2 regions of the Fructobacillus evanidus genome follow, and region 2 is predicted to be linked to the other one. Evidence: riboswitches for the same ligand, from Rfam matches in the RefSeq annotation. Region 2 holds a riboswitch; the other holds the start of a gene.

Region 1 (15,295 bases), on a different contig from region 2:
GCCTTTGTTGATTTTGCCAAGGGTGTTAAAAAGGGCATTGTGGCTTGGGGCGACGATCCGAGCTTGCAAAATTTGGGTGTTGACGTGCCCGTTTATTACTACGGTGATCAGGCCGGTCGCGATGACTTTTTGATTAGTGATGTTAAGAAGACGACTTCCGGTTCCACTTTTTCAGTGAGCTTTAAGGGGCAGGACTTGGGCGAATTTGCGATTCCAATTTTTGGTCAGCACAACGTCTATAATGCCACAGCAGTCATTGCCGTTGCTTACCTGGAAGGGTTGGATTTGGCGAATGTCCGTGCACATTTGTTGACTTATCCTGGGGTGAAGCGCCGCTTCTCCGAAAAGAAAGTTCAAGATATTGTCATTATTGACGATTACGCTCACCACCCAACGGAAATTCAAGCAACGATTGATGCCGCTCAGCAAAAGTACCCAACAAAGGAAATTGTGGCGGTTTTCCAGCCTCATACCTTTACTCGGGTAATCGCTTATAAGGACGAATTTGCGCAAGCTTTGCAGGCGGCCGATACTGTTTACTTGACGCCTATCTTTGGTTCTGCCAGAGAAAGTAAGGGGACGGTTTCTGCCCAAGACATTGCCGATGCTTTGCCAAATGGCGCTGTTGTCTTGAAGGAAGACGATGTCTCACCATTGTTGAAGCACCATGACGCCGTCTTGGTCTTTATGGGAGCCGGTGATATTCAAAAGTACGAGTATGCTTATGAAAAGTTGCTTGGTCAAACTTTACCTGATTTGAATTAAGGGGTCATCCTTTAATCTAAGATTAAGATTTTTTTGTTATCATATAGATAGAAAAATTGACAATACCAATGGGAGGTATCTGATGGATAATTTTGATATGAACGCTCGCCGCGATGTGACGGGCGCTGATGAAGGCATGAAGTCCTTCTTCCAGCGTGTTTATGGCTATATGGCAATTGCTTTGGCTGTAACGGCCGTTGCAGGCTACGTTGTTCAACATTTCTTTTTGCAACGAGTTGCCCAACTATTTTTGGGTAGCTGGATTGGGATGGCAGCGGTTGTTGTCGTTGAATTGGTCATTGTGGCCATGATTCGTAGCGCTTCATTCGCAAATAATCCCTCAAAGGCCTTCGGTCTTTTGATGGCCTTCTCGGCCGTCCAAGGCTTAACGCTTGGTTTGATTTTGGCCGTTTACACGGCCGCTTCAGTCGGCGCTGCCTTTATCTCAACTGCGGCTTTGTTTGCCGGAATGGCTGCCTATGGCTATTTCTCAAAGAAGTCAATGGCTTCAATGGGTCCAATCCTCTTCGGTTCATTGATTGGGATTATCGTGGCATCAGTGATTAACATTTTCATGGGTTCTTCAACCTTGCACTTGTTGATCTCAGTGGCAACTGTCATCGTGTTCGCTTTGTACACGGCTTACGACAACAATACGTTGCGTCAAGTTTATGTTCAATTGTCAGCTAATGGTGCTAGCGAAGCTCAGACAACCGGCTTGGCCGTGTCAGGGGCTTTGATGCTCTACCTTGATTTCATGAACATTTTCTACGCTTTGATCCAACTTTTCGGCGATAACCGAAATTAACACGTCAGAAAAACTAACATTGCTCGCTTCGGCGAGCTTTTTTTGTGCTAAACTACAAACAAGTTAAATAAGGACTAACCAATGACTAAAAAACTACTCTTAATTGATGGGAATTCGCTGGCGTTTCGGGCTTTCTACGCGATGTACCAACAGCTAGACCGAATGGTAACACCGGAAGGATTACACACCAACGCCCTTATGGCTTTTAATAACTTTTTAGAATCAATCGTCTTACCAATGCAACCTGACTTCGCTCTTGTTGCTTGGGATGCCAAATCAGGTAAGGAAACCTTTCGCGGTGACCTCTATGCCGACTATAAGAGTGGTCGGGATAAGACGCCGGTTGAATTTAAGGAACAATTTCCATACCTTCGTGAAATGGTGTTGGCCCATGGCCTTCATAATTACGAACAAAATGGTTTGGAAGCAGACGATATCATTGGAACACTGTCACGGGAAGGAGAAAAAGCGGGTGATGATGTCATCATCATTACTGGAGACCAAGATTTGACGCAGTTGGCCACCGATAAGGTGACTGTGAAAATTACAAAAAAGGGTGTCACTCAGATTGAAGAATACACACCCGCTTATATCCAAGAAAAGTTCGGACTGACACCGGCACAGATTATTGATAAAAAAGCCTTGACTGGTGATACTTCTGATAATTATCCAGGGGTAACAAAGGTTGGTGAAAAGACAGCCTTGAAGCTGTTAACCGAATATCACGACCTGGATAATTTATATGCCCACGTTGACGACATGAAAAAGTCCAAGATGAAGGAAAACTTGATTGCGGATAAGGAAGTTGCCTACCGGGCACAGAAGTTGGCCACCATCATTACGGATGCTGATTTATCAATTTCTTTGGACGACCTGGCCTACAATGGTCCAAAAACCAAGGGCTTGGTTGAACTGTTTGAAAGCTTACATTTCAAATCAGCGTTGGCCAAGCTCAAGGCGCACCAATTGGTTGACCAAGATGACACTTCCGTTGAGGAGGCTGAGTCACAAAGTGCTAATTTCCACCCAGTGAAGGAGTTGGACGAAGCGGCCCTAGCTGATCTTGCCAAGGCAGATACCTTGGCCATCCAAATTGATACGGATGCAGATAATTATCATACGGCTGACATGCTCGCTTTTGCTATCGGTAATGATGATTTGGGGTACTTTGCTAGTCGCGACTTTACCTGGTTTGAAAATCAGACATTACGTGACCTGATTGAAAATCCAGAACAGAAGTTACGCCTCTTCAATGCCAAAGAAGTTTGGGTATTGATGCACCGCTTGGACTTGACGCTTGCTGGAGTCGACTTTGACTTTATGCTTGTTGCCTATCTGCTTGATACGGTTGGTAACGACAACGTCTTATCGACGTTGGCTGCACGCTTTGGATTGTACCTACCAGCCGATGAAGATTTTTATGGCAAGGGTGCCAAGTTTGCTGTACCAACCGATGACCAGGAGGTTTATGATCACCTTGGCCATAAGGCGGAAGCGCTTTATGGCTTACGTGACAAGGCCTTTGAGGAATTGGCTGAGCATAAGCAAACGGCTCTCTACCATGATATCGAGTTGCCATTGTCATTCGTCTTGGCCAAGATGGAAGCCCAGGGATTTGCCGTCAAGGAAGACCGTCTGGAAAAGATGGGCCAGGAACTCGACGAAAAAATCAGCCAACTCAAAGAAGAAATTTACCAGATTGCGGGGGAAGAATTTAACATTAATTCAACCAAGCAGTTAGGAACGTTGCTCTTTGAAAAGATGAACTTGCCAGTGATTAAAAAGACGAAAACCGGTTATTCAACCGCCGTTGAGGTCTTGGAGGAACTGGCACCGCAGGCGCCAATCGTTAGCCATATTCTTGAGTACCGGCAACTTGCGAAGATTAAGTCGACTTATGTTGATGGCCTTTTGGCCGTGGTTGATCAAGCAGACCAGAAGATCCACACCCGGTTCTTACAGACGTTGACTCAGACCGGCCGGTTGTCATCGGTCGATCCAAACCTGCAAAACATTCCGATGCGGACGGAGGAAGGTCGCAAAATTCGCCACGCCTTTGTTCCCAGTCATCCCAATTGGCTGATTTTTGGAGCTGATTACTCGCAGATTGAATTACGAGTTTTGGCCGCCATTACCGGTGATCCAAACATGAAGAAGGCCTTCATGGAAGACGAGGATATTCATGCCGAGACGGCCCGCGCCGTCTTTGGTCTGAAGGCAGATGAGCCAGTTGATGCCAACCATCGAAGGACAGCCAAGGCCGTCAACTTCGGAATTGTTTATGGGATTTCTGATTTTGGCTTATCAAAGAACCTTGGCATTTCGCGCAAGGATGCCAAGTCCTTTATCGAAACCTACTTCAAAGAGTTTCCGAAGATTCATGGTTGGATGGAACAGATTAAGGAGCAGGCCCATAAAGATGGCTTTGTTGAAACAATTGAACATCGCCGTCGCTACCTGCCCGAGATTAATGCCAAAAACTTTAACCGTCGATCATTTGCTGAACGAACAGCGATGAATTCGCCAATCCAAGGTTCGGCGGCTGATATTATCAAAATTGCCATGATTAAGGTTGACCAGGCCTTAACCAAGGAGGGCTTGCAAGCTAAAATGCTGTTGCAGGTTCACGATGAACTGGTCTTTGAATGTCCGAAAGAGGAGTTAGAGCAAGTACGAAAGTTAGTAACCTCCGTGATGGATTCCGCCGTATCTTTGTCCGTACCATTGAAGGTTGAGGACCATGCCGGTCCAACCTGGTACGAAGCCAAGTAAGGTGGTCATCACCAGCTGAAAGGAGTTTTTCATGTCCAGTTCTGAATTGCAACGTAACCGAGCCGTTTTACCGATGTCAACCGTCCGCGAGTTGACCCTGCTAACCGACCGCCAGATTCGTTACTACGAACAGCACGAATTAATCACTCCGAAACGGGGTAAGGGTGGTCAACGGCGTTTTTCTTTAAACGATATTGATCGGCTCTTGCAGATTAAGGACTACCTCGATGCTGGTGACTCCACCGCCGATATTAAAGAACTCTTTGCCAAGGCCGAGCGGAAAAATCAGCAACAGGCCGGCGTTGATAGTAGCCTGCGTCGCTCGTTGCAAGATGAATTTGCTCAAATCGCCCGCTTTAACAATCACTGATTTGGTCACTGACTTGACTGAACAAAATGTATTTTTTGAACCAAGAATGAAAAAATGTTGATCCGTTAGTCAACTTGGCTGGAGAAAGCCTTCAGCCAAGAAAAAAATGTACCCACTATAGCAGCCAAGTAAAGGAGTTTCTAATGGCAAAACCTTCTTACACCAAAGCAGACATTAAGCAAATCGTTCAAGACGAACAAGTTGAATTCATTCGCGTGACATTCACTGACGTTTTGGGCGCTATCAAGAACGTTGAAGTGCCAGTTTCACAACTGGACAAGGTCTTGGACAATGACCTGATGTTCGACGGTTCTTCAATTGAAGGATTCGTTCGGATTAACGAATCTGATATGTACCTCTATCCTGATTTGTCAACGTTCATGATCTTCCCATGGGCGACTGACGAACATGGTGGTAAAGTTGCCCGTTTGATTGCGGACGTGTACTCAAAGGATCGGACACCATTTAAGGGTGATCCACGAATTGCCTTGAAGGATGCCGTTGCCCGTGCCGAAGCCGAAGGATTCACTGCCTTCAACGTTGGTACGGAACCAGAATTCTTCTTGTTCAAGTTGGATGAAAAGGGCGAACCAACCATGGAATTAAATGACCATGGAAACTACTTCGACTTGGCACCATTGGACCGCGGTGAAAACGTTCGTCGTGAAATCGTTTTGACGCTTGAAAAGATGGGCTTTGAAGTTGAAGCTGCCCACCACGAAGTTGCTGCTGGTCAGCACGAAGTTGACTTCAAGTACTCAGACGCCGTTGACATGGCCGACAAGATTCAGACTTTCAAGTTGGTTGTGAAGACGATTGCTCGTAAGAACGGTTACTACGCAACCTTCATGCCAAAGCCTGTTTCAGGTATTAACGGTTCAGGAATGCACACGAACATGTCTTTGTTTGACAAGGACGGTAATGTCTTTGATGGTCACGATGCTGACAAGAACTTGGGCTTGTCTGACACAGCTATGCACTTCTTGGGTGGTGTCTTGAAGCACGCCCCAGCCTTGACTGCCTTGGCTAACCCAACGGTTAACTCATACAAGCGTTTGACTCCTGGTTTTGAAGCCCCAGTTTATGTTGCTTGGTCAGCATCAAACCGTTCACCAATGGTTCGAGTACCAGCCTCACGTGGTTTGGCAACTCGTTTGGAATTGCGTTCAGTTGATCCAACGACAAACCCATATACTGTCTTGGCTGCTATTTTGTCAGCTGGTTTGGATGGTATCGACAACAAGTTGGAACCATCAGCTCACGTTGATAAGAACATCTACTTGATGGATGAAAACGAACGTAAGAAGGCTGGCATCGTGAACTTGCCTGATACGTTGTTGGCTGCCCTTGATGAATTGGCTAATGATGACGTTGTGATCGATGCCATCGGTACACACATTACTGATAAGTTTATTGAAGCTAAGAAGATTGAATATACTTCATACCGTCAATTTGTTTCACAGTGGGAATTGGATAACTACTTCATGAACTACTAATCAATACTTTAAAAACCGGCTGATAGCCGGTTTTTTGAGTGCCTTTGAATAAATCAGTCCTCGTTTTTTCTAATTTTAGGATTGTTTTTCAAAAGTAGGTTGTGCTACACTAAGAAAAAAATAATATAAATCTTCGGGGCAGGGTGTAATTCCCGACCGACGGTGATGGCGCAAGCCTTAGTCCGTGAATCAAGCAATTGATTGATACAGTGAGAATCTGTAACCGACAGTAAAGTCTGGATGGGAGAAGATAAACAAAGAGGGCTTTTTTGGCTAGTTTTTTTGTTGTCCTTTTGGCAACACGAAAACGGGTCTAGGAGTCTTGCTTTGCAGAATCTAATTTCGATTTGCTCCGGTGTGATTTTAAATCACACCGTTTTTTTTATGCCCGGAGTAGATCGGAGTCGAAATGAATGATGAAGGTGGTTTAGCTTGGGCAGTCGCCTTAGCGAAACAGGCGGACCCAAAGGATACGTGGGAAAATCCGCGGGTGGGGGCGGTTATCGTGGACCGTAATGGCCAAGTTTTAGGTCAGGGCTACCATCACCGCTACGGTGACCGCCATGCGGAGGTCGATGCCTTGGCTCAGGTTGAGCCGGGGACTGATTTGAAATCAGCGACCCTCTATGTCAGCTTAGAACCCTGTTGCCAGCAGGGAAAGGTGGGCCCTTGTACAGCAGCGGTGATTGATGCCGGAATCGGCCGAGTGGTAATTGGCAGCCTGGATCCAAATCCGGCGGTCAACGGCCGTGGAGTTGCTATCCTGCAGGCTGCGGGTGTTGAAGTCGATGTGCAAGGGGCTGATGCTGACCGGCAAGCGCTGTTAAATCCCGCTTTTGTCTATTATCACAGGACCGGCAAACCTTATGTGCAGTTGAAGTTAGCCGAGAGTGCCGATTGGCAGGTAGCGACTAAGCAGGGCCAACAAACGAAAATCACGGACCAAGTAGCTGATCAAGCCATCCACGCTTTACGTGGCCGACAAAGTGCAATCTTGATTGGCTCCGAAACGGCGCTAGTTGATCAGCCAGCCTTAACGGTTCGTTCCGTGAAAATTGACCATGACCAACCCTTACGGGTGATTTTGGACCGGCGGGGCAGGTTGCATGAGCAAGTAGCCGCTGGCCAGTGGGCAAAGAGAACGCTGATTTATAGTCAAAACAACGATTTTGTGCGGGGCTTTGACCAAGTACAAGCTTGGTCGGGTGATTTGCAGGAATTGTTGGTTGACCTTGGGCAACGTGGTTGTCAATCGCTGTTAGTCGAAGGCGGGCCAACCATCATCAAGGCCTTCTTAAAGGCCCAGGCTTGGCAGAGTTTTGATTTATATCAAACGTTGAGTCGTTTTGGTTCAAACGGAGTTCAGGGTTTGTCGCCAACGGCAATCGCAGCGGCTGGTGGCCAATTGAAAGCAACCGAGGTTGTTGGCAATGCCATTGATTTTCATTTTGAGCGGGAGGTTCACTAAGATGTTTACAGGAATTGTGGCGGCTGTTGGCCGAATTACGGTGGTGGAAAAAATAGACCGACAAAATTACGCTTACACCATCCAGGGACCAATGGGGTTCTTTGACGACTGTCGGTTGGGAGATTCGATTATGGTTGCCGGTGTTTGCCTGTCAATCGTTGGAAAATCAGACCGGCAGGCGCGCTTTGAGATTATGGCGCCAACGGTTACACAAACAACGTTTGGCAATCTGGCGGTCGGGGACCAGGTTAACCTCGAAAAAAGTTTACCGCTAACTGGTCGATTGGACGGCCATTTTGTTTTGGGTCATGTTGATGGTCGTGGCAAAATTATTAGTCAGACGAAAGTGGGCCAGACCGTTGAGCTGGAAATCGAGGTTGAAGATGAAAGTCTCTGGCCGTATTTGGTTTCCAAGGGCTCGGTCGCACTGGATGGAACTTCGCTGACGATTGTTCGAGTTGCCGGTCCGGTGCTCACTATTGGTCTGATTCCGATCACGCAGGCAAACACAACCTTTGGCACGAAGCAGGTTGGCGATTTCGTCAATGTCGAAACAGATATTTTAGCTAAGTACAGCCAACGGCGGGAGGCCCTCCATGTCTGAAAAAATCAGAAAAGCCATTGCAGCGAGGAGAATTGATTATTGTTCAAGATGATCAAAGCCGTGAAAACGAAGGGGACTTGGTTGGCTTAGCTGCTTTGGCCAGCCCAGCCAAAATTAATCAGGCGTTGTCAATTGGTCGAGGCGTTCTATGCGCGCCAATGACGGCTGAACGGGCGCAAAATCTTGACCTGCCAGAAATGGTCCAGCAGAACAGCGAAAAATTTGGCACACGGTTTACGGTCGCAGTCGATCATGTGGCTACAACGACTGGTGTGTCGGCGAATGATCGGGCACAGACATTAACGGCGCTGGCTAATCTTTCGGCGAAAGCGACTGATTTTGACCGACCGGGCCATATTTTTCCTTTAATAGCAGCAACCGGTGGCTTGAAGGAACGCCAGGGGCATACGGAAGCAGCTGTGGCCCTGGCCGAATTGGCGGGTGTTCCCCCAGTGGCCTATATTATTGAAATTTTGCGAGAGGACGGCACGATGGCCAGGCAAGAGGACCTAGCAAAATTAGCCAAGGACCAGGGATTGGAATATATCAGCATTCGAGACATCCAGGATTATAGTAATCAAGAGAAAGGCACCGAATTGGCTGCAGGACCCAGGGTTACGTTACCAACCCGTTATGGCCAGTTTTTCTTGACTGATTTTATAGCAAGGGGCCAAGAGCGAGAACCAGATTTATTACTTGAAAGCCGCCAACCAGCACAGGACGTGCCACTCGTTCGTGTGCATTCGGAATGCGCTACCGGCGACTTGTTTGGTTCCAAACGCTGTGAGTGTGGGTCACAATTGGAAGCCGCCCTAAGCCAAATCGGACAAGAAGGTGGTGCGGTTGTTTATTTAAGGCAGGAAGGTCGTGGGATTGGTCTGCATGATAAGCTCAAGGCCTATCTTTTGCAGGAAAATGGTTATGACACGGTAGAGGCTAACTTGGCCTTGGGGCACCAGGCTGATGAACGCAATTATGAGCGAGCAGCGCTGATGCTGAAGCAGGCGGGGCTGACGAAAATTCGGCTGTTGACGAATAATTTGGATAAGGTAGCAGCCTTGCGTGCATACGGGATTGATGTGGTTGACCGCGTGCCATTAGAAGTTGGCCAGGCAAATGAGAACACAGCCTACTTGCAGACCAAGGCTGAAAAATTAGGTCAGGTTTTTACTAGCTATCAAATTTAATGGTGTGCAGTTGCGAACGGTGATGACCAGGTAGATTGTTAGCCAAACGGTAAGCAGTTGATGATTGAGGTTGCCGGTAGATTGTTAATCACTCTCAGATTTATTGATGAGTAGTCGATGACGGTGGCGACCTGTCGATAAATTAAACAGCCTTACCCTAAAAATAGTCATTCAAGCAGTTGGTACCCAAAAGTAGAAAAAGGATTAAGAAGACAATGAAGACATACCAAGGAAAGATATTAAGCCAAAGTGAAAAGCCCGTTGCGATTATCGTTTCGGATTTTAATACCGCGATTACGGAACCTCTAGTAGGCGGTGCGGTGACACAATTGCAGCAACAGGGATTAACGGAAGACGAAATGGTGGTGGTCCATGTGCCCGGTGCTTTGGAAATTCCAGCCGTGGCACAAAAGTTGGTTGATAGTGAACGCTTTTCGGGACTGATTTGCCTTGGTGCCGTGATTCAGGGAGAAACCGACCATTACCAAGTGGTCATGAACCAAACGGTTAGTCAGATTGCTAACCTTGCCAGAGTCAGTCCGATTCCGGTGGTCAATGGCGTCCTAACCACCAACACTTTTGACCAGGCGGTACAGCGGTCGGGTGGTAAGGCCGGCAATAAGGGCTTTGAGGTGGCTGGTTCGCTGTTACTTATGCGGTCGTTGTACGAGCAGTTGGAGGCGTTGATATGATATTTATGATGCACATATAGGAATGCAGAGTAAAAAGGTATATGTATAAAAAAATGACCTGTACCCAAAAGTTGAAGTAGATATTTAAATCTAACTGGCCAGTCGCCGATATTCTATCGGTGACTGGACTTTTAGTTTGGTTCGAAAGCGCTCTGTGTTGCAATAATGAATCCAGTTTTCAATGGGCGCTTTAAGCTCTGCTATCCGTTAAATAGGCTTAATTCCGTTTTTAATTTATTGAAAAAGCCTTCCATTGGTGTATATCAAATGCTGTCGCTTGCCGTGACATACTGGGTTTAATACTATTTTGAAGTAATAATTTGTGCTATGAATAAAATGTCGGTATTGCTAACCTTGGTCGGTATGCAAATATGTTTGATAGGCCCCGTCTTGGTAACTGGTAAACTCATTGTTTCACTGGTTCAATGGCAAAAGCTAAATCTGGTCTGGTACTTAATGTGATGGAAGAAATATTGATAAAATTAACGATAAAAAATAAAAATAATTAAAAAATTATTAAACTAAAAATAACTATTTGTTTTTAAAAAAATGTTATAATATATTCGCAACAGTTATTGTTGCAATAAAAAGGACCAATTGCCCTCCCACCATTCACTTAGCCCACTGTAACTTATACATTCGATATTTTCATTTTTACAAATTCGTAGTCTATAGCTCTCATCAACAAATTAAACTCTTAGCAACTTATTGTAATCAAGGTGGGACCCTGCAGTCGCAGGGCTTTTTATTTTTAGATGAATAATAAAAATGATTACACTGGTAACTGAGTGGGTATATAAAAAATAATAATTAAATCATTGGGAAAATTTGAAACACGCTATTGCTAAAACAATCTAGCGACCTCTCAGGCAATGGCGTTCTGCCATTGCCTTTTTCTATGAAAAAATGTGAAAATAGCCGTGGATAGTGGCGCAAGTAGGGGCGCATTTTGTATAATAGAAGATACGAACGCCTGTTCTCTTTGGGCGATTTGATGCAAAGAAAGTGGAAGGAAGACCATGCTTAGTTTTATTCATGCCGGGGATGTTCACCTGGGCAATCCCTTTACCGGGTTGAGCCAAAATCTGAGCCCGGACTTTCAAAAAAATGTGCAATTGGCAACCTTTACGGCGCTGGACCGCTTAGTTGAATTTGCGGTTGATCAAGAGACCGACTTGGTCTTATTCCCAGGTGACCTGTACCACGGTTCCGATAATTCACCACTGATTCAGGAGCGCTTAACAAAGGCTTTGACCCAATTGGACCAGGCTGGTATTTGGTCCGCCATTTCCTTTGGAAACCATGATTTTCAGCAAGGACAGCAGGTTCATCCAACCTGGCCAGACCGAGTTTTGGTTTTTGGCCCAGAAGTTGAAACAAAGACGATCACGACAAAATCAGGAGCGAAGGTCGCTATTTCGGCTTTTTCTTATACGGACCGGCAGCACCGCCAGTCGGCTTTGCCGGATTTTCCGGTTAAGCAGGTGGGGGTTGATTATCACTTGGGGATGTACCACGGCGTGGTTGGCCAGGATGGTGAGAACTATGCGGCCTTTTCATTACCGGACATGGTGGCCAAGGGCTATGATTACTGGGCTCTCGGCCACATTCACGTCCGCCAAATTCTGCACCGTAACCCCGTAGTCGCCTATTCTGGGAACCTTCAGGGCCTCAACCGCAATGAGGATGGCGAAAAGGGTTTTTTCCTGGTTTCCGACCAGGATGGTCAAGGTCTAGTACCGGAATTTTATCCGGTTGCGCCCGTTTTGTGGCAGCGGGTTCAAATCCAAAACTGTCCTGATTTGGCAACTTTGCAGAGCCAGTTAAATGCTTACCACTGGGAACAGCCAACTCTGGTGATACTTGAATTAACGGGGCAGGTTGGTCCGGATATTGAGGCGGCTGCACGTTTTGGGACCTTGCTGGAAAGTCTGCAGGCCAGCCGGAAAAGTGACAGTGACTACTGGCCGGTGAAAGCCCAGATTGTCACAACGGCTGCTAACCAAAAGCGCCCAGCGTTGCCCGCTGATGTTGACCTGCAGGCGGCCATTCGCCAGGTGGTCCAAGCAGACAGCGTCGGTCAGTGGCTTTCAGACCAGGCGCCAACGTTTATCAGAGATTATTTTTATTCAGAAGAGGGCCAGGCCGACTTAGCCGACCGCCTTTACCAGGACTTAGTGGAAGGAGGCCAGGATGAAGATTAAAACGATTCATATTTCTGGTTTTGGCCGCTGGTCGGATTTAACACTGACAGATTTAGCCGACTTTCAGGCCTTTTTTGGTCAAAACGAAGCTGGAAAATCGACCCTCAAGGCCTTTATCTTGGGTGTTTTATTTGGTTACAAGGCCCGAGCTAGCCAAAAATACGAGCCCCGGTCTGGTGCGGCCTATGGTGGCTACCTCGATTTAGAAATCAGCCAGGGGACCTACCGCATTCAACGGATGAACCGAACGCAGTCGGAGTTAACGGTCGTTAACTTGGCGGACGGTCAGGCCCTGGCCGATGGCGAAGGATTTTTGACCCAATTATTTGGGCCGCTTAGTCGAAAAGACTATGAGCAGATTTTTGCTTTCGATGCTAAGGACCTGCAACTAGTCAACCAGTTAACGGGTCCTGATTTGGAAAAGCATTTGTTGACCTACACGCAACCGCGGGCGTCGAAGTGGCTAGCCTGGGCGACAGACCAGCAAAAAGACGGGAGTCAGCTCTTTGCCAAACAAAAAACGGGGAAGCGTCCGCTTAACCTAGCCAGTCAGGCTTACCAACAACGGCAGGAAAGTCGCTTCGATCAAGCGCAATCGCTAAACCAGTACCTTGAAAAGGGCAACCAGGTGGAAGACTTGCAGAAAAAAATTGCGAGTCAAGACCAACAATTGGCAACCATCAAGGAGCAGCTAACAGCGACTCAGGATTTGTTGTCCTATTGGGACCTTTATCAAGAAGCGCTGGCGTTGGAGGTCGCAGGGGCCGATGGGGGCCAGCAGGTCAACCGTCCCCAACAAAAAATTAGCACCGCGGACCAGGACAAGTTACAGCAACTAGCCCTGCAACTTGACTGGCTTAACCAACAGCTAGCGGAGGCGAATGAGCGGCGGGCGAAACTCAAAGATGTTCAACTGGCCAACCTCAACCAGGCCGAAATTGTGGCCGTACTCCAGGAACTGACCGAAACGAGTCAGGCCCTCAAGGGGTTACTTGGCCAAATCCACAGTGCCAACCAGCAGGTCGAAAAGTTTAACCAGCAATTCCAGGGTCAGGCACCAGAACCGCTTGATACCGCTGATTTCCGCCTCCTGCAGGAACGCAACTACTGGTTGGGTGGAGCAGTGGCCAGTGTGGCGCTGTTAGTTGGCGCCTTTGCCTTAGGGCTGGGCCTTCCAGTTGTGGGACTGCCAGTCGTCGCCACGGTGGTCGCGGGTTATTTGGCCAAACGTCACCATGACCGAGTTGCCGAAGTGATGGCCCCCTTTGCGCCATGGGATAAGGAAACGATTGTAGCGGGTCAGTACGATGCCCTGTTGGCTCAAGATGCTAAAAAGCGGTCACGTGACCTGGGCCGCCAGGCTCAGACATTAGCTGGCCAAATCAGTCAACGCTTGAACCAGATTGATGCCAAGCGTTTTGCCCACCTGCAAGAATCAATGGGGGACAATTACCAGGACCTTCTGGCTGCGGTGGACCAGGCTGGTCAATTGTACGGTTTGGATCCGGCTGCTGGCTTAAAGCGCCGAGTAGAAAAGGATCATGCGGCAGACTTGGAGCACCAGCTTTATCAGGAACGAGACCAGGTGCAGGCGCAGTTACAAACGACTTTGCAGGACAACGGTTTGGCCTCGCTTGACCAGCTGTCAGCCGCCTTGGCCAAGCAAAATGACCGGGCTAAGAACGACCAGCGCTTGGCTGATTTATACCAACAGATTGGTGCAGACCGCCGCAAACAATTGGTCAAATATCGAAACCAGCCTGCCTTAGAGCAGGCAGTGGCTGATTTGGCAGAGGACCAAAAGGGCCTCGAATTTGCTAAGGACCAGGCCACCAAGCAGGTCCAAGCCCTGCAAGTTGACCAGGCCGCCTTGGTTTCCGAAAGCCAGTTCCAGGATTTGACCCAGGAAGTGGCCAACCAGGAGGCACGCTTAACTGAGGACTTTGGTCGATACCTAGAGAAGTCGCTCTTGCCAGCCTTGATTCAAAACATTTTTAACGGCCAAGACCAGGACTTAAGTACTCGGGTCCAAGACCAGGCGGGAACGTACCTTCACCGCTTGACCCTAGGGCACTACCAAAAAATGCAAATTACCGAGAAGCAGGTGCAGGTCTTTGACCGAGACAACCAATCCTTTACCTTGGCTGAATTGTCGACCGGGGCAGCGGACCAGGCCTATTTGGCCGTTCGCTTGGCCTTGATTACAAGCTTACAGCTAACAGAGGACCTGCCCATCTTAGTCGATGACGCCTTTGTGAATTTTGATGAGAACCGTCAGGCTGAAGTGCTATCCTTATTACAGGACCTGGCACGTGACCGGCAAGTCCTGTTCTGGACCTTCACCAGTCAAAAAGCAGCCGACCAGGAGATTAATTTAGGAGAGATAAATGGCTAAGTTATTACTGCAGTACCATGAAAATGACGCGGTTGACGCCTTTGCCTTGTTAAAGAAGGCCGACGTTCGCCAAACCAAGACCGGCAAGGATTATCTGGCCTTGACCTTTTCGGACAGGTCGGGTGATATTCCTGGAAACCTTTGGGATGTGACCAAAGAGGGCATTGACCAGTTCCAGGCTGGTCGAGTCGTTAAGGTTACCGGTACCCGGTCAGCCTTTAAGGGTAGCCCACAAATTCAAATCAGTCAGCTCCGCTTGACTGAAGACGGTGAGCCTAGCTCAGCGGCAGACTTTATCAAAAGTGCGCCCGTTAAAAAGGCTGATTTGGAAGCGGAATTAACGGACACAATTTTTAAGATTACCCAGCCAACATGGAACCGCTTGGTTCGTCAATTGTTCAAGAAGTTCCATGATGACTTTATGGAATTTCCGGCGGCCAAGACGAACCACCACGCCTTTGCTCGTGGCTTGGCCTTCCATAGCCTATCAATTGCACGCTTGGCGGATAAGGTGAGCGACCTTTACCCTCAGTT
Region 2 (15,295 bases):
AACCATAAAAAATTTAACAAAGCAAAAGCGCCTCGATTTGGTAAAAAATCGAGACGCTTTTTTTGAACCTTTGAAGCGGTTAAAGGAATCTGATAAATTAAAAATCAACACCAGGGGAATTTTTTTACTTTGCTTCACGGTGCATCGTGACATGGGGCGTTCCTTCAAAGATAAAGGGCTGGCCGATAGCCGTAAAGCCAAATTTTTCATAAAAACCAACAACCTGTTCCTGTGATTCAATTTCGATGGTTTGAGTTGGCCAATTTTCCTGACAAACAGCTAAAATTTGAGTCATTAACTGGTTGCCAAGACCGGTACCGCGGGCCTCTGAAGCCGTTACGACACGGCCAAAGGTGACGTGGTCGCCATTTTCAAAAATGCGAGCATAGGCGAGGGCGGGCTGTTTTACGTTTTCTTGGTAAAAAACATGAATGGCTTTTGGATCGTTTTCGTCTAGTTCATGGTAAATGCGGTTTTGCTCGACAACAAAGGTATCGATACGAAGTTTGAGCGTCTGATAGAATTCATCGGCGGTTAGGTTGTCCATAGTCTTTTTTTGCCACATTGGTCTCATCTTCTTTCTTTTTTCCTGTATAATGATGTTGCATATGCAACTGTTGCGCGTAAAAGGGAGCTTGTCTGTGATTGAATTAGAAGTGTTTCGTCAAATGGGTTCGATTTCACGACGGGCCACCAAGGAGATGAACCTGGCTGCCAGTCAGTACCAATTAGAAAACAATCTGTTTTTGTATTTGATTCGCATTGTGGAGCACGAGGGCCTGACCCAGTCTGATTTGGCGGAATTAATCCAGGTTGATAAGACGACGCTCAGTCGGGCCTTGAAAAAACTGGATGACCGAGGTTATATTGATAAAGTAACGGATGCTCAAAATAAAAATTATAAGCAACTCTACCCGACGCAAAAGGCGCGTGGCCGCTACGAGGTTCTAGCCAAACTGGAGCGGCAGTATATTAAGGAACGGCTAGCGACCTTATCCGGGGCTGAGTTAGCTAGTTTGAACAAAATACTCAACAAAATTTTGCACAGTTAAGCTGTGCTTTATTTTAACAGGTACAGTTGCAAATGCAACTGTACGAATAAAAACGGGAGATGCTTTTGGAAAATAATCATATTCGAACGCGACTAATGTTCTTTTTACTGGGTTTGGTGCTGGTTGCCTTTGGTAACACACTCTCAATTATTTCAACTGCCGGCAATGGCCTGTGGACCGCAGCGGCATTTTGCTTGGGCGCAACTGGTGGCCTTTGTACCGCCTGTGATTCTGATTGCAGCGACAACAGTTCATTTACACACGGTTGTTGGTGTCCAGGCCGGTACACTTTTTTCCTTGGTCTGCAACGGGCCGCTAATTGCTTCTTTTAACAAACAGGTTTGTCCTTTTTTGCGGTTAAATTCACCATTATAAGCAGAACTTTCACGGTTGTTTTGTATTAAAAAATCAGACTGCGCAGGCATAGCAGTTGCTTCTTTTAAAGATGAGGGGGCCTGTGTCACTTTTCACGAAAGGCGGTACAATGAAATTAAGAAAATAAAATAGAAGGAGGAAATTCAATGCCAAACACGCAAAGTCGTTGGGACCCAAATACCCGTCATCATCGATTTTGGATTCTAGCGGTGTCATTAAGTATTGCGACTAGTAAGGGAATTGCACCAGCTTTACCAGCCTTACAGAAAGCTTTTTCTAATTATCCAGCAACGATGGTCAATTTATTGGCGACCATCCCACAAATCCCGGCGTTAGTAGTGCTGTTGTTTTCTGGTCAGCTAGCCAATCGTTTTGGCATTAAGAAAGTGATTAGCACCGGGATTCTTTTGATGGCCGTGACGGGTATTTTGCCAAGTGTGTTAACAAACTTTTGGCTGATTTTTGCAACTCGACTGCTTTTCGGAGTCGGCATTGGCCTGGTCAATTCATTAGCAATCACCTTAATTGACTTCGTTTATGAGGGCGAGGACCAGGCTCAGATGTTGGGCAACCGGTCCGCCTTTGAACCGATTGGCCTTACTTTAGTCAACTTGAGCGTGGGTGCCTTGCTAGCTGTTTCTTGGCAGGTTTCCTTCTTGGCCTATGCCTTATTATTCATTGTTTGGTGGGGCTTTATTCAAGTTGTCCCCGAATACCAGCCACGACAAAAATCAGCTAACGCTGACGCTGCCCAGGTCACCAAGCATGAACAGCCAAAATACTTATTACCAATCATTGGTTCCGCCATCTATTGTGGTCTGTTAACGGTTGGGATGTCAATCGTTAATGTGTACACACCATACCTAGTTTTGGCGCACCATCTTGGTGGAAGTATGACATCTTCAGTAATTATTACGGTTTATACACTAACTTCGATGGTGATGGGTTTCCTTTTTGGTACTTTTTTTCACTTTTTGCACCGCTATATTTTTTTATTCGGTCTTTTTTTCATGGGTGTGGGCGCAGTTTTCTTTTATTCGGCGCGTGGTCTAACGACGCTGACTTTGTCTGTAATTGTGGTTGGACTATCATATCCTATGGCGGGGACTTACTTATTTGATACCATTGCCAACCGGATTCCGCAAAGAATGGCGGGTTTGGCGAATTCGATTTTGTTGGTTGGCTGTAACGCCGGAACTGCTTTGGCGCCAGCCATCGTGTCTGCCTTGAACGTCATTGGTCCAAAATCAGCTCTGGATGGGGGCATCCGTCTGTACGGTGAATTGATGTTTGCCTTAATGCTGTTAACGGCTTTGCTGATGTGGTGGTCACGAAAGAAGGGCGTACGGAAAAGCAGTTAAGGGCTGTCAAGATTATCTGGTGGTCACGAAAGAAGGGCGTATGGAAAAACGGCTAAAAGCTGTCAAGATAATTTGGTGGTCGCGAAAGATCCGGTGCCCGCAAAAGCCGGCTAAGGCCTGTTAAAGTGATGTGGTGGCCGAGAGTATACTTTTTGCCACAGCGGCCAATCCTGATTTTTATTATCAAAAAGTAGTTGACTTTCTTGCTTAGAATTGAGATAATATATAGGTCTTTAATGCATATCGTTTAACATACGAAGTAAAATGCGAGGAAGGAGGGGGATCGACATGGCAAAGGTTATTGTACGCAAGAACGAATCTTTGGATGACGCATTGCGCCGCTTCAAGCGTGGTGTTTCAAAGGACGGTACTCTCCAAGAATACCGCAAGCGCGAATTCTATGTAAAGCCTTCAGTTGAACGCAAGTTGAAGTCTGAAGCTGCACGTAAGCGCAACAAGAAGAAGAAGAACCGTTAATTCGGCCAAAAAACGTCGCTTTGGTGGCGTTTTTTATTTGGTCTCGTGGTAGACTATTAGATAAGTAGTAATCTCACACTAAGGAGAAGATTGATGAGCTTATTAGAACAGGTTCAAGCGGATATGAAAGAGGCAATGAAGGCCAAGGATAAGCAAACCCTTGCCGTTGTTCGCCAAATCAAATCAGCGGTCATGAACGAACAGATTAACTTGGGTCACGACTTGACGGAAGAAGAAGAATTGGCCGTCTTGGCGCGCGAAGTAAAGCAACGCAAAGACTCAATTGCTGAATTTAAGGCTGGGAACCGTGATGACTTAGCCGAAGCTACCCAAGGTGAATTGGATGTGTTGGCCAAATATTTGCCAGCACAATTGTCAGAAGACGAAATTAAGCAAATCGTTCAAGAAGCCATCCAAAAGACTGGTGCAACTGGACCAGCCGATATGGGGAAGGTCATGGGCATGGTTTCAGGTCAAACCAAGGGTCGGGCAGACGGCAAGTTTGTCGCTGACCAAGTAAAGGCCGCTTTGGCCAAGTAAAGTTGGTTTTCAAAACCAATATGTCAAAAAAGCAATTCTGTTGATTATCAGTAATCAGCCGGGTTGCATACATAAAAGTAACTACTGGTAGCTGATTTGTTTGGTTACCTGCATGAAAAGGATAAAGAATGGATACAACACTAGGACAAGTCATTAAGGCATCAGTGACCGATGAAAACAGTCAATACTTTTTTGCTCAAGTCGATGGGGTGACCTATGAAATTGATAAGAGTGAACTCGAGAAGCCTTTGAAGGTTGGCGGTTTTGTAACCGGTTTTGCCTATCAAAATGAGGGCCACCGACTCCAGATTACTAAGACGATTCCTGCTGTTCAAAAGGATCAGTACGCATGGGGAACGGTTGTGAATGCCCGTCATGATTTAGGGGTGTTCGTGAACATCGGTTTGCCTAACAAAGATTTGGTCGTTTCATTAGATGATTTGCCAACAATTAAAGACCTTTGGCCAAAGACTGGGGATCGCCTTTTATTAGCCATCAAGGAAGATAACAAGGGTCGTTTGTGGGGAAAATTAGCCCAACAAGATATTATCCAAGCGGTTTTTCGCCAAGCAAAGCTGGGTGCTGGCATTAACAAGGGTGACCAGGTGGAAGCTACGGTTTACCGCAACAAGTTGGTTGGAACCCTGGTTTTGACTGCTGATTACCAACTTGGCTTCATTCACCCTTCACAGCGTGAACAAGAACCACGCTTGGGCGAGGTGGTAAAGGCTCGTGTCTTGGGTGTTAACGATCGCGGAATCGTTAATCTATCGCTGAAGCCCCTGGCCTATAAGTTGATGGATGACGATGCTTCATTCTTGCTGATTCAGCTGCAACGTAAGGCCGACCACTTCTTACCATTTAACGATAAGTCCGATCCAGAAGCGATTAAAGCTCAATTCGGCTTTTCAAAGTCACAGTTCAAGCGGGCTTTGGGTCGCTTGTACAAGGAACGGTTGATTACCCAAGTCGACGGCGGCATCCAGTTGACTGAGGCCGGCCAGAAGGATTAGTCAATGCTACCGGACGTGATGGAAGACTATTTGAATTACGTTCAGGTCGACCGTGGCCTTTCAAAAAACACGATTACCGCTTATCGTCAGGATTTAACCAACTTTTGTGCTTTTTTAAAGAAAAATCAGAAGACTTGGCGCCAGGTTGATCACCAAGTCGTCCTGGCGTTTTTAAATCAGTTGCGGTTAGAAAAGCGGGCCAATACCTCGGTGGCACGAATGGTTACTTCGTTGCGTAAGTGCTTCGCTTACTTGAAAAATGAGGGTTTGATTGAACATGACCCCATGTTGAATATTAAGCCCCCTAAGAAGGCGGAACACTTGCCAGCCGTTTTGTCGGTGGAAGAGGTCGATTTGTTGTTAGAGGCACCTGATGTCTCAACCCCTTTGGGTCTAAGAACACGGGCGTTACTTGAAGTGCTATATGCCACGGGTTTGCGTGTTTCGGAATTGATTAATCTCAAGCTTGATGACCTACACTTGGACTTAGGGCTGATTCAAACCCTGGGAAAAGGTGACAAAGAGCGGATTGTGCCGATTGGCGAAGTGGCGGTTGACTGGATTAACCGCTATTTGCAAAGTGCTCGTCCGACCTTAGTTAAGAGCCAGAGGACGGTGACACTCTTTGTTAACGATCACGGCCGGTCGTTATCTCGACAGGGTGTTTGGCAGTTAATTAAAAAATTAGTGGCCCAGGCTGGCATTAAAAAGGATGTTTCGCCGCATACGCTTCGCCACTCTTTTGCCACCCACATTCTGGAAAACGGGGCAGACCTGCGGATTGTCCAGGAGTTGTTGGGCCACGCCGATATTTCAACCACGCAAATCTATACGCATATTTCAAAGAAGCGGTTGAGCCAGGTCTATGACCAATTTCATCCGCGTGCCTGAGTAGCTTGTAAAGGAGTCAGCCATGTTAATTTCGACAAGACCAGATGATGAAAAGACGGTCATGGGCCTCTTTTCCCTTTTACCAGAATATAAGAACTTAGACCATATGAAGTTGGTCTTAAATTTATACCAGCAGCCTAAGATGGAGCTTTTCTTTTGGCAGCCTGACCAGCAAGACTCGATTAACGGCTTGCTTGGTTTTGAGCGTTACAAGGATAATGTCCTAGTTGTTCGTCACCTGATTTTGACGCCGGGTGCCCCGAAGAAGGCCACTCACGCGCAAATGTTGACGGACTTGCAGGAACTCAATCCTGACCAGACGGTGATGGGCACCTTAAGCACCCAAACGTATATCGATAAGTGGAGAAAGCATTATTCAAAACCCAAGTCTCACAATTAAGATTACCGACTTCGAGGGTCCGCTCGATTTGCTTTTGCATTTGATTCGAAAGCATGAGATGGACATTTTTCAATTGCCGATTGCTGAAGTGACGAAACAGTATTTGGGTTTCATCCATGATCAGCAGGCGATGCAGTTGGATGTGGCGGCAGATTACCTAGTGATGGCTGCCAAGTTAATTCATCTTAAGTCGACGGATTTGTTACCAAAACCGCCGATTGAAGATGATTTTGAAGATAACTTTGAAGAACTTGATCCAAAAGAGGAGCTGATTGCCCGATTGTTGGTTTACCAACGTTTTCAACAGGCAACCGGCTTCTTTGATGAGCGGCAAGAGGCGGGGATGCATTCCTTTGTTCGTCCGGCAATTGAGGATGATAAAGTAGAAGTTGACCAGCCGGTCACGCTAGCTCCTGGTTTGACAATGGTCGATTTGCAACTCGCTTTTGATAGCGTGATTGCTCGGCAACGAGACTTGGCCCCAAAGGTGCGCCAAGTGGAATCGGATTCCTATACAATTGGGGATGGTATTGTTTCCATTCGCCAAAAATTACAAGCCCTGCCAAAAGAAGAATCTTTGCCTTTTACAGCCCTTTTTGATGATGTTTTTGCGCCTGACCGGTTAGTGATGACCTTTTTAGGCTTGCTTGAAATCACTAAGGCTGGCGAAGTGACGCTCTGGCAGGCAGCCTTAACAGATGAAATTTTAATTAAAGCGGTGGACCATGAATCAGAAGATTAGTCAAATTGAAGCGTTATTGTTTGTTGCCGGTGAGGATGGCTTGTCGGTCCCTGAATTGGCTAAGGTGACAGGTTTTGATAAGGGGGCGTTGCCCGCTTTGCTTGATGAACTGGCCACCCATTTGATTCAAATTGATTCGCCATTGATGTTGCGAACCTCTGACGGACGCTATGTCTTGGTTACCCGACCTGAATTTGGTAAATTAGTTTCGGCCTATTTCGACTTACCAGTTAACACCAAGTTGACGCAAGCACAGCTCGAAACCTTGGTGATTGTTGCCTATCAGCAGCCGATTACCCGTGTTGAAATTGATCAAATTCGTGGTGTCCGCTCGGCCGGAACAATTCAAAAACTGCTGTTGCATCAGTTAATCGAATCAGTTGGTCGGAAAGAAGAAATTGGTCGGCCGATTTTATACGGCACGACCGTTGATTTTCTGGACTACTTTGGTTTGGAATCGTTGGCTGATTTGCCAGAATTACCAGATATTAATGATGTGACCTTAGATGAAGAAGGCCAGGCCGAGGTAGCACTCTTTGACCAAATTGATGATCAGGGGGATACTATTCTTGAAAGCCCAGCTGATGAGGGTCAATTGGCCCTGACAGGAGACGACGAAATGGTCACGCAAGAAGAACACGATACGACAACGGATACATTGGCTGATGACCAGTCAGTTGCCGCAAAAAAGGAGGGCGAAAATGCCTGAAGAAAGTCAACGACTACAAAAGGTGATTGCTCAGGCGGGCATTTCGTCAAGACGAGCCGCCGAAACCATGATTTTAGAAGGACGAGTTGAGGTTAACGGCCAGATTGTAAGCCAATTGGGTACCAAAGTGACCCGCCAAGACGAGGTTAAGGTCGATGGTGTGCCAATTGATGGCCAAGAAAAGCATGTGTATTACTTGCTGAATAAGCCCCGTGGCGTTGTGACCACTAGCCATGACGATAAGGGTCGGCAAACAGTTGTCGATATCTTAGATGATGTGACTGCCCGGGTTTATCCGGTTGGCCGGTTGGATTACGATACGACCGGTGCGCTCTTGCTCACCAATGATGGTGATTTGGCCAACCAGTTGATGCACCCCAAGGGTCGGGTTGATAAGGTTTATACGGCCAAGGTCAAAGGATTGGCGACGCTGGAACAATTGGCGCCGTTAAAGCGCGGGATTGTTTTAAAGGGTAAGAAGACGGCTCCTGCCAAGGTTGCCATCGAAAAGGCCGATAAGGATAAGAAGGTTTCCTTTGTCACAATTACGATTCATGAAGGGCGTAATCACCAGGTCAAGGATATGCTGGCTGCCGTTGGTTTGCCAGTTGAAAAGCTGCGCCGTGACCGCTATGCTTTCTTGGACTTAATTGGCTTGCAACCGGGTGAATTCCGCGACTTAAAGCATGATGAAGTCAAGCGCTTGAAGGCCGGCGATTACCGGTTCTTGCGCCGTAAGTAAGAAAAAATTGCTGAAAAATTAGTGGTGTCCGCAATCGCTGAAAATAAAATTCGTTTTTCTAGTTTTCGGCAGGCGCCGATTTGTATTGATGGTATCAAGCCCTTAACCCATGTTAAGGGCTTTTTATGACGGCAAAAATCTTTTTTTCTTGGCAAGTTTTTTGAGCTGTGCTATACTATTTCTTGTTTCAAATATAATATAAAACTTCGGGGTCGGGTGAAAGTCCCAACCGGCGGTGAAGCAGCGACAGCTGATGAGCCCGCGACCTGCCACTTGGCAGCTGATCTGGTTTGAATCCAGAGCCGACCGTACAGTCGGGTATAAAGAAGTTTAAAGTACAGTCTTTTTTTTGCTGGCCTTTATTTTACCCCGGGTGAAGTAGGGCCTTTTTTAGGCCCAGAGGAGTAGAAAATGACAAGAAACACTACTAAAAAACTCACCCTGGTCGCCATTTTTAGTGCAATTTCCTTTGCACTCACGATTTTTCCGCAAATTGCGATCATTCCTAGCGCATCGTTTTTGAAAATTGACTTTTCAATTGTGCCCGCTTTCCTGGCTTTTTCCTGGTTAGGGTTTGGATCGGCCGTTTGGGTACTGGTGATTCGGACCTTGTTGAAGCTGATTTTGTTTAATGAAGGGGCCAATACCTATATTGGGACGCCGGTTAACCTTGTGATTGCTTTGACATTCTTGCTGGTTTTGGCAGCGATGGCAAAGGTTGAAGTTCGCTGGCCAAAGTGGTTATGGCAGTCAATTAGCGCTGTTGTTGCCTCTGTGTCGATGACCGTGGTGGCGTATCTCGCCAACATCGTTTGGGCCATTCCGCTTTACGCCAGCTTTGCAAATTTTGATATTGCTAAGTTCATTGGCGTTAAAGTTTATTTGTGGGGAATGGTCGTGCCATTCAATCTTTTGGAAGGCTTGATTTGGTTTATTGTTTCTGTGATGGTTGTTGCAATCTTGGCACCCTTTAAGAAAAGTTTTCGTTCTTAAGAAAAGGTTATCATTTTCAAGCAACCTTCCGTGTTAGACTTGATTTAAGAACGAACTCATAGGAGGTCTTGAAAATGAACGACCAAACAGCACCAACATTATCACGCCGGCAACGTTTTGATCGCCAGCATGAAAATCAGGAGCAGCCTAAAAAAGAACCACGGCCAAAAAGTCACGGCGGTCTAGTTGTGATTTTGGTCTTGCTGTCGCTAGTCTTATTAGCGTCAGCGCCAATTTATGGATTGATGAAAAATTCACCAAAGACAGTGAAGACAACATCTAGTTCCAATAGCTCCAAAAAGACAAGTCAAGCGACAACGTCTTCTGCTAGTTCGCAGTCTTCTGCTGCAACGAGTGCTGATCAGTCCTCAACTAGTCAATCGGCTACTTCGTCTAGCCAAGCTGATTCTGCTGCCCAATCAAGCCAAAATCAGGCAACCCAGTCGAGTGACGATCAAGCAGCAGCTTCAGCTGCCGCTGCTAACACGGCTACTTTGGGTGCCAACCAAACGTTATATAACTTTGCGGTAACTCATGGTACAACCACTGACCAGATTTATGCTTTGAATCCTGGTGTTACTGCTCAAAACTATTCAAAGTTTGCGGGGCAAGCTTTGAAAATTAAGTAAGAGGAAATTTTAATCCCTATGACTCAACCTGCTCATTTTCAAGTTGCAATTGACGGTCCGGCATCGGCTGGAAAGTCAACGATTGCTAAAATTTTAGCGACCGATTTAAAGTATGTTTACGTTGACACTGGTGCGATGTATCGCGCCATTACCTTGGCGGCCAAGCAGGCGGGACTTGCATACGAAGATGAGGCGGGGATTGTTGCCTTGCTTCCAAAAATTGAAATTGCCTTTTTACCGGGTGAACCAGTGCAACACGTTTTGTTGAATGGGCAAGAAGTAACCGAAGAAATCCGTTCAACTGAAATTACGAACAACGTTTCTTTGGTTTCTTCTTATCAGGCAGTTCGAGCTGATTTAGTTGACCGGCAACGTGCCTTGACGGCTAAACAGCCGGTTATTATGGATGGCCGTGATATTGGCACAACCGTTTTGCCAGATGCTCAAGTGAAAATTTTCTTGATTGCTTCAGTCGATGAACGCGCTGAACGTCGTTTCAAGGAAAATCAGTCCAAAGGTATGAATCCTGATTTGGCAACCCTGAAAAAGGAAATTGAGGAACGGGACTATAAAGATTCTCATCGCGCCATTTCGCCATTAACAAAGGCAACAGATGCGCTAACAGTCGACACCACAGGCCAAAGTATTGACCAGGTTGTGGCTACTATCAAGCAAATTATCAAGGATCACCAGTAAGGTGGTCTTTTTATTTTAGAAAAATCTGTTAAAATAGAAAGCAATAGGGAAAACGGTTCGTGTTTTTACGAAACATTTTGACGAAGTGGTTGGTCTAGTCCTAATTTTTTTAAAATTAGACTAGGAAAATCAGCTACTCTCTGATAAAATACCCTTATAAGTGTAAATTGTAGGAGGACGTTTGACGTCATGAGTGATACTAACAGCGAATTATTAGCAGCTCTGGAAAGTGCTGACCAAATTAAGGTAGGGGACGTCGTAACTGGCGAAGTGCTAGCAATCGACAACGATAACCAAGCAGTTATCGGTCTTCACACCGGAGAAGAAGGAGTTGTGCCAGCGCGTGAGTACTCTGACGATCGTAGCGTCAACTTGGCCGACGATTTGAAGGTCGGTGACACCATCGAAACTGTTGTTGTTTCGAACGTAACGAGTGACAAGGAAGGCGTTGCCTACTTGTTGTCAAAGAAGCGCTTGGAAGCCCGCAAGGCTTGGGAATCATTGTCATTTAACGAAGGTGATGTTGTTGATGCGAAGGTTATCAACGCCGTTCGTGGTGGTTTGATTGTTGACGTTGCTGGTATCCGTGGCTTCGTACCTGCATCAATGGTTGCAGAACGCTTTGTTTCAGACTTGAACCAATTCAAGGGACAAGACATTAAGGCAGAAGTAATCGAAATCGACCCAGCCAAGGCTCGTTTGATTTTGTCACGTAAGGCTGTTGCAGCCCAAGAACGTGCCGAAAAGTTGGCTGAAGCATTCAGCCGTTTGACTGTTGGCGAAGTTGTTGAAGGAACTGTTGCTCGTTTGACTGACTTCGGTGCTTTCGTTGACTTGGGCGGCGTGGACGGATTGGTTCACGTTTCTGAAATCTCACATGACCGTGTTAAGAACCCATCAGACGTTTTGTCAAAGGGTGAAAAGGTTAACGTTAAGATTTTGGCCTTGGATACTGATCGTGGACGTATCTCACTTTCAATCAAGGCAACCCAGCCAGGTCCTTGGGATGAAGTTGCAGAAAAGGCCCCAGCCGGTACTGTTCTTGAAGGAACGGTTAAGCGCGTGAAGGACTTTGGTGCATTCGTTGAAATCTTCCCTGGTATCGAAGGATTGGTTCACGTTTCACAAATTTCACACAAGCGTGTTGAAAACCCAGCCGACGTTTTGAAGTCTGGTGACAAGGTGAAGGTTCAAGTGTTGGATGTTAAGCCAGCCGAAGAACGTATCTCATTGTCAATGAAGGCTTTGGAAGAAAAGCCAGCCAACCAACGTGAAGACCGCGATGACAACCGTGGCGCTTCACGTGCTGACATGGCAGCCTTCCAACAAGACGATGAAGGTGCCGCTACTTTGGGCGACATCTTCGGCGACAAGTTGTAAGATTTAAAAATGGAAAGGCTGGTTATCCAGTCTTTTTTTATTGGAAAGGAGCGGGAATATGGCAGCACCGATTGTAGCCGTAGTGGGTCGTCCAAATGTTGGTAAGTCCACACTATTTAACCGCATTGTTGGCGATCGAATCGCCATTGTCGAGGATATGCCCGGGGTTACTCGTGATCGTTTGTACGCACGGGCAGAATGGCTAAATTATGACTTCCGGATGATTGATACCGGAGGGTTGGAAATGGGAAATGCGCCATTTTTGACGGAAATTCGCGCCCAGGTTGAATTAGCTATTGATGAAGCCGACGTCATTTTGATGGTTGTTTCTGGTCGAGAAGGCCTGACAGCCGATGACCAAGCTGTGGCCAATTTGCTTTATGGTACTGATAAGCCGGTTGTTTTGGCGGTCAATAAGGTCGATAATCCTGAAATGCGGTCAGATATTTATGACTTCTATTCATTAGGAATGGGCGACCCTTATCCCGTTTCTGGATCACACGGAATTGGTTTGGGTGATGTTTTGGACGAAATCGTCAAGCATTTCCCAGATGAAGCCGCAGAACAAGACGATGATGCCGTCCGGTTCTCGATTATTGGTCGACCAAACGTTGGAAAGTCATCAATCGTTAACGCCATCTTGGGCGAAGACCGGATGATTGTCTCAAACATCGAAGGAACGACCCGTGATGCCATTGACACCCGTTTTATTACCCCTGAGGGTGATGAGTTTGTGATGGTTGATACGGCCGGAATTCGTAAGCGTGGTAAGGTTTACGAAAACACGGAACGTTACTCGGTCATGCGGGCAATGAAGGCCATTGATGAGTCACAGGTGGTCTTGATGGTCTTGGATGCTGAAACTGGTATTCGTGAGCAAGATAAGCACGTTGCGGGTTATGCGCATGAGGCCGGAAAAGCTTTGGTGATTGTCGTCAATAAGTGGGATGCCATCGAAAAAGATACGCATACCATGACTGATTTTGAGAACTTGATTCGCGACGAATTTAAGTTTTTGGATTATGCACCAATCGTCTTTGTTTCAGCGAAGACTGGACAGCGCTTAGACCGCTTGCCTGATTTGATTTTGGCCGTGAATGAGAATCATCAGAAGCGAGTTTCATCATCAACATTGAACGACGTCTTGATGGATGCTTTGGCAACGAATCCGGCACCATCTGATAATGGTCGTCGTTTGCGTGTTTATTACGCCACTCAAGTGGCAATCGAGCCACCAACGATTGTTGTTTTTGTAAACGATGTTGAACTGATGCATTTTTCATATCAACGTTTCCTAGAGAACCAAATTCGAGCAGCTTTTGATTTCTCAGGAACGCCTATCAAGCTGATTATTCGTCAGCGTAAGTAACGTTTTATCGTTGAAAGTTCCAGTACGGTGAGGATTCACTTGCAAATGTGCGGAAAACCGCAATTACCGCATGAAATTGGGCTTTATACCTACACATTTTAATTTACATGTGCTATCCTATCTTTATGGAAGTTGCCACGGTAGCGTTCCCAAGCTGCTAACGATTGTCACGTTAGCGGATATTCTAAATTAATTATTCGCGAGGAGAAAAGGAATGGCAAACAAGCAAGAATTGATCGATTCAGTCGCAATGAAAACTGGTTTAACAAAGAAGGATGCAGACAAGGCAGTTGCCGCTGTCTTGTCATCAATTGAAGACGCTTTGAAGAAGGGCGAAAAGGTTCAATTGATTGGTTTTGGTAACTTCGAAGTTCGTGAACGTGCAGCTCGTAAGGGCCGTAACCCACAAACTAAGGAAGAAATCCAAATTCCTGCATCAAAGGTTCCTGCATTCAAGCCTGGTAAGGCATTGAAGGACGCCGTTAAGTAAGCGAACCTTTTCAGATTAAGCACACTCAGTCGAGTGTGCTTTTTTGTTTGCGTTTGACGGCCGAGTGGTGCAATAACGCAACGTCTAATTGGAAAAATCAGTACGCTACTGTTTTGCAACAGGAAAATGGACAATTTAATTGTTTATTGTTAGAAAATCGAAAAATATCCTTGACTTGGAGTGGACTCCAGGGGATAAGATGGAGTTATCAGTGACGGATGAATTCATCAAGGGACGGTGACCACATTTATGGCATTGTTTTGTCAAAACGAATTTATCTATACTGCGTCTGATTTTACTTTTAAAGCAGACAAGTTCATAATCAGCGAAAAGGAGTATCAACAAACATGAAAGCAGCAATTTTTGTAAAGCCAGGACAAGTTGAAATGCAGGAGGTTGAAAAGCCAACGATTCAAGGACCCAAGGATGCCGTGATTAAAACGGTACGAGCATCGGTTTGTGGCTCTGATCTTTGGTTCTACCGGGGCATTGCAAAGCGTGATGGTGGTAGCCAGGTTGGGCATGAAGCCATCGGGATCGTTGAGGAGGTTGGTAGCGCGGTTTCAAACGTTCAGCCGGGTGATTTTGTTATCGCACCGTTTACCCACGGCTGTGGGCACTGTCAGGCGTGCTTAGCAGGTTTTGATGGTGACTGCCTTGACCCTGATAAGGGTGGTTCAACTGGTTACCAAGCTGAATATATCGGATTCAAGAATGCGGATTGGGCATTGGTTAAAATCCCTGGTCAACCAACAGACTATAGCGATGACCAACTGAAATCCTTGATGACGTTGTCTGATGTGATGGCGACCGGTTATCACGCTGCAGCCACTGCCGAAGTGAAAGAGGGCGACACGGTGGTCGTCATGGGTGATGGTGCCGTAGGCCTTTCAGGTGTGATTGCAGCCAAGCTCAGGGGTGCCAAGCGCATTATTTTGATGTCGTGTCATGAAGATCGCCAAGAACTGGGCAAATCATTTGGTGCGACCGATATTGTGGCCGAACGTGACCAGGCTGGCATTGACCAGGTGATGGCACTAACGGTTGCCGGTGCGGATGCTATTCTTGAATGTGTTGGTTCGGAGCAAGCTGTGGCAACGGCTGTTCAACTTGGCCGTCCAGGTGCCGTCGTTGGTCGTGTGGGGATTCCTCAAGACCCAATGATGAACACTAACAATTTATTCTGGAAGAATATTGGTTTGCGTGGCGGTATCGCTGCGGTTACTACGTATGACCGTGAGTTGCTATTGAAGGCGGTCCTTGATGGCAAAATCAATCCGGGCCAGGTCTTTACCAAGCAGTTTGCGCTGAAGGATATTCAACAGGCCTATGAGGCGATGGATCAGCGCGAAGCGATTAAGTCTCTGCTTGTCTTTTAGGTTTTTAATGGCCTGCATAAAACCCCTGGCCAATTAATTGGCTATAAAGGAGTATGA

What was found. A riboswitch is a leader RNA that binds a small molecule or an ion and turns the genes downstream of it on or off. The one in region 2 is predicted to bind FMN.
Region 1: another riboswitch for FMN. It lies ahead of ribD (bifunctional diaminohydroxyphosphoribosylaminopyrimidine deaminase/5-amino-6-(5-phosphoribosylamino)uracil reductase RibD); the one in region 2 lies ahead of AABI08_RS02645 (ECF transporter S component).

What each region holds. Positions count from the first base shown of each region.
Region 1 is NZ_CAUZLM010000007.1:8,551-23,845, reverse strand. Features, by position in the region: gene murC (UDP-N-acetylmuramate--L-alanine ligase) at 1-765, shown strand, start outside; gene AABI08_RS06195 (Bax inhibitor-1/YccA family protein) at 848-1,573, shown strand; gene polA (DNA polymerase I) at 1,655-4,345, shown strand; gene AABI08_RS06185 (MerR family transcriptional regulator) at 4,377-4,715, shown strand; gene glnA (type I glutamate--ammonia ligase) at 4,859-6,211, shown strand; FMN riboswitch at 6,337-6,467, shown strand; gene ribD (bifunctional diaminohydroxyphosphoribosylaminopyrimidine deaminase/5-amino-6-(5-phosphoribosylamino)uracil reductase RibD) at 6,621-7,679, shown strand; gene AABI08_RS06170 (riboflavin synthase) at 7,681-8,283, shown strand; gene ribA (GTP cyclohydrolase II) at 8,280-9,470, shown strand; gene ribH (6,7-dimethyl-8-ribityllumazine synthase) at 9,686-10,162, shown strand; gene AABI08_RS08425 (IS3 family transposase) at 10,253-10,366, opposite strand; gene AABI08_RS06155 (metallophosphoesterase family protein) at 11,182-12,366, shown strand; gene AABI08_RS06150 (ATP-binding protein) at 12,356-14,761, shown strand; gene AABI08_RS06145 (3'-5' exoribonuclease YhaM family protein) at 14,754-15,295, shown strand, end outside.
Region 2 is NZ_CAUZLM010000003.1:26,887-42,181, forward strand. Features, by position in the region: gene AABI08_RS02580 (YitT family protein) at 1-8, shown strand, start outside; gene AABI08_RS02585 (GNAT family N-acetyltransferase) at 125-565, opposite strand; gene AABI08_RS02590 (MarR family winged helix-turn-helix transcriptional regulator) at 669-1,052, shown strand; gene AABI08_RS02595 (hypothetical protein) at 1,304-1,477, opposite strand; gene AABI08_RS02600 (MFS transporter) at 1,574-2,788, shown strand; gene rpsU (30S ribosomal protein S21) at 3,077-3,265, shown strand; gene AABI08_RS02610 (GatB/YqeY domain-containing protein) at 3,359-3,805, shown strand; gene AABI08_RS02615 (CvfB family protein) at 3,934-4,818, shown strand; gene xerD (site-specific tyrosine recombinase XerD) at 4,822-5,709, shown strand; gene AABI08_RS02625 (riboflavin biosynthesis protein RibT) at 5,732-6,109, shown strand; gene AABI08_RS02630 (segregation and condensation protein A) at 6,111-6,851, shown strand; gene scpB (SMC-Scp complex subunit ScpB) at 6,835-7,560, shown strand; gene AABI08_RS02640 (pseudouridine synthase) at 7,553-8,302, shown strand; FMN riboswitch at 8,501-8,637, shown strand; gene AABI08_RS02645 (ECF transporter S component) at 8,714-9,295, shown strand; gene AABI08_RS02650 (LysM peptidoglycan-binding domain-containing protein) at 9,370-9,924, shown strand; gene cmk ((d)CMP kinase) at 9,943-10,620, shown strand; gene rpsA (30S ribosomal protein S1) at 10,810-12,000, shown strand; gene der (ribosome biogenesis GTPase Der) at 12,059-13,369, shown strand; gene AABI08_RS02670 (HU family DNA-binding protein) at 13,584-13,859, shown strand; gene AABI08_RS02675 (alcohol dehydrogenase catalytic domain-containing protein) at 14,207-15,238, shown strand; gene AABI08_RS02680 (alpha/beta hydrolase) at 15,292-15,295, shown strand, end outside.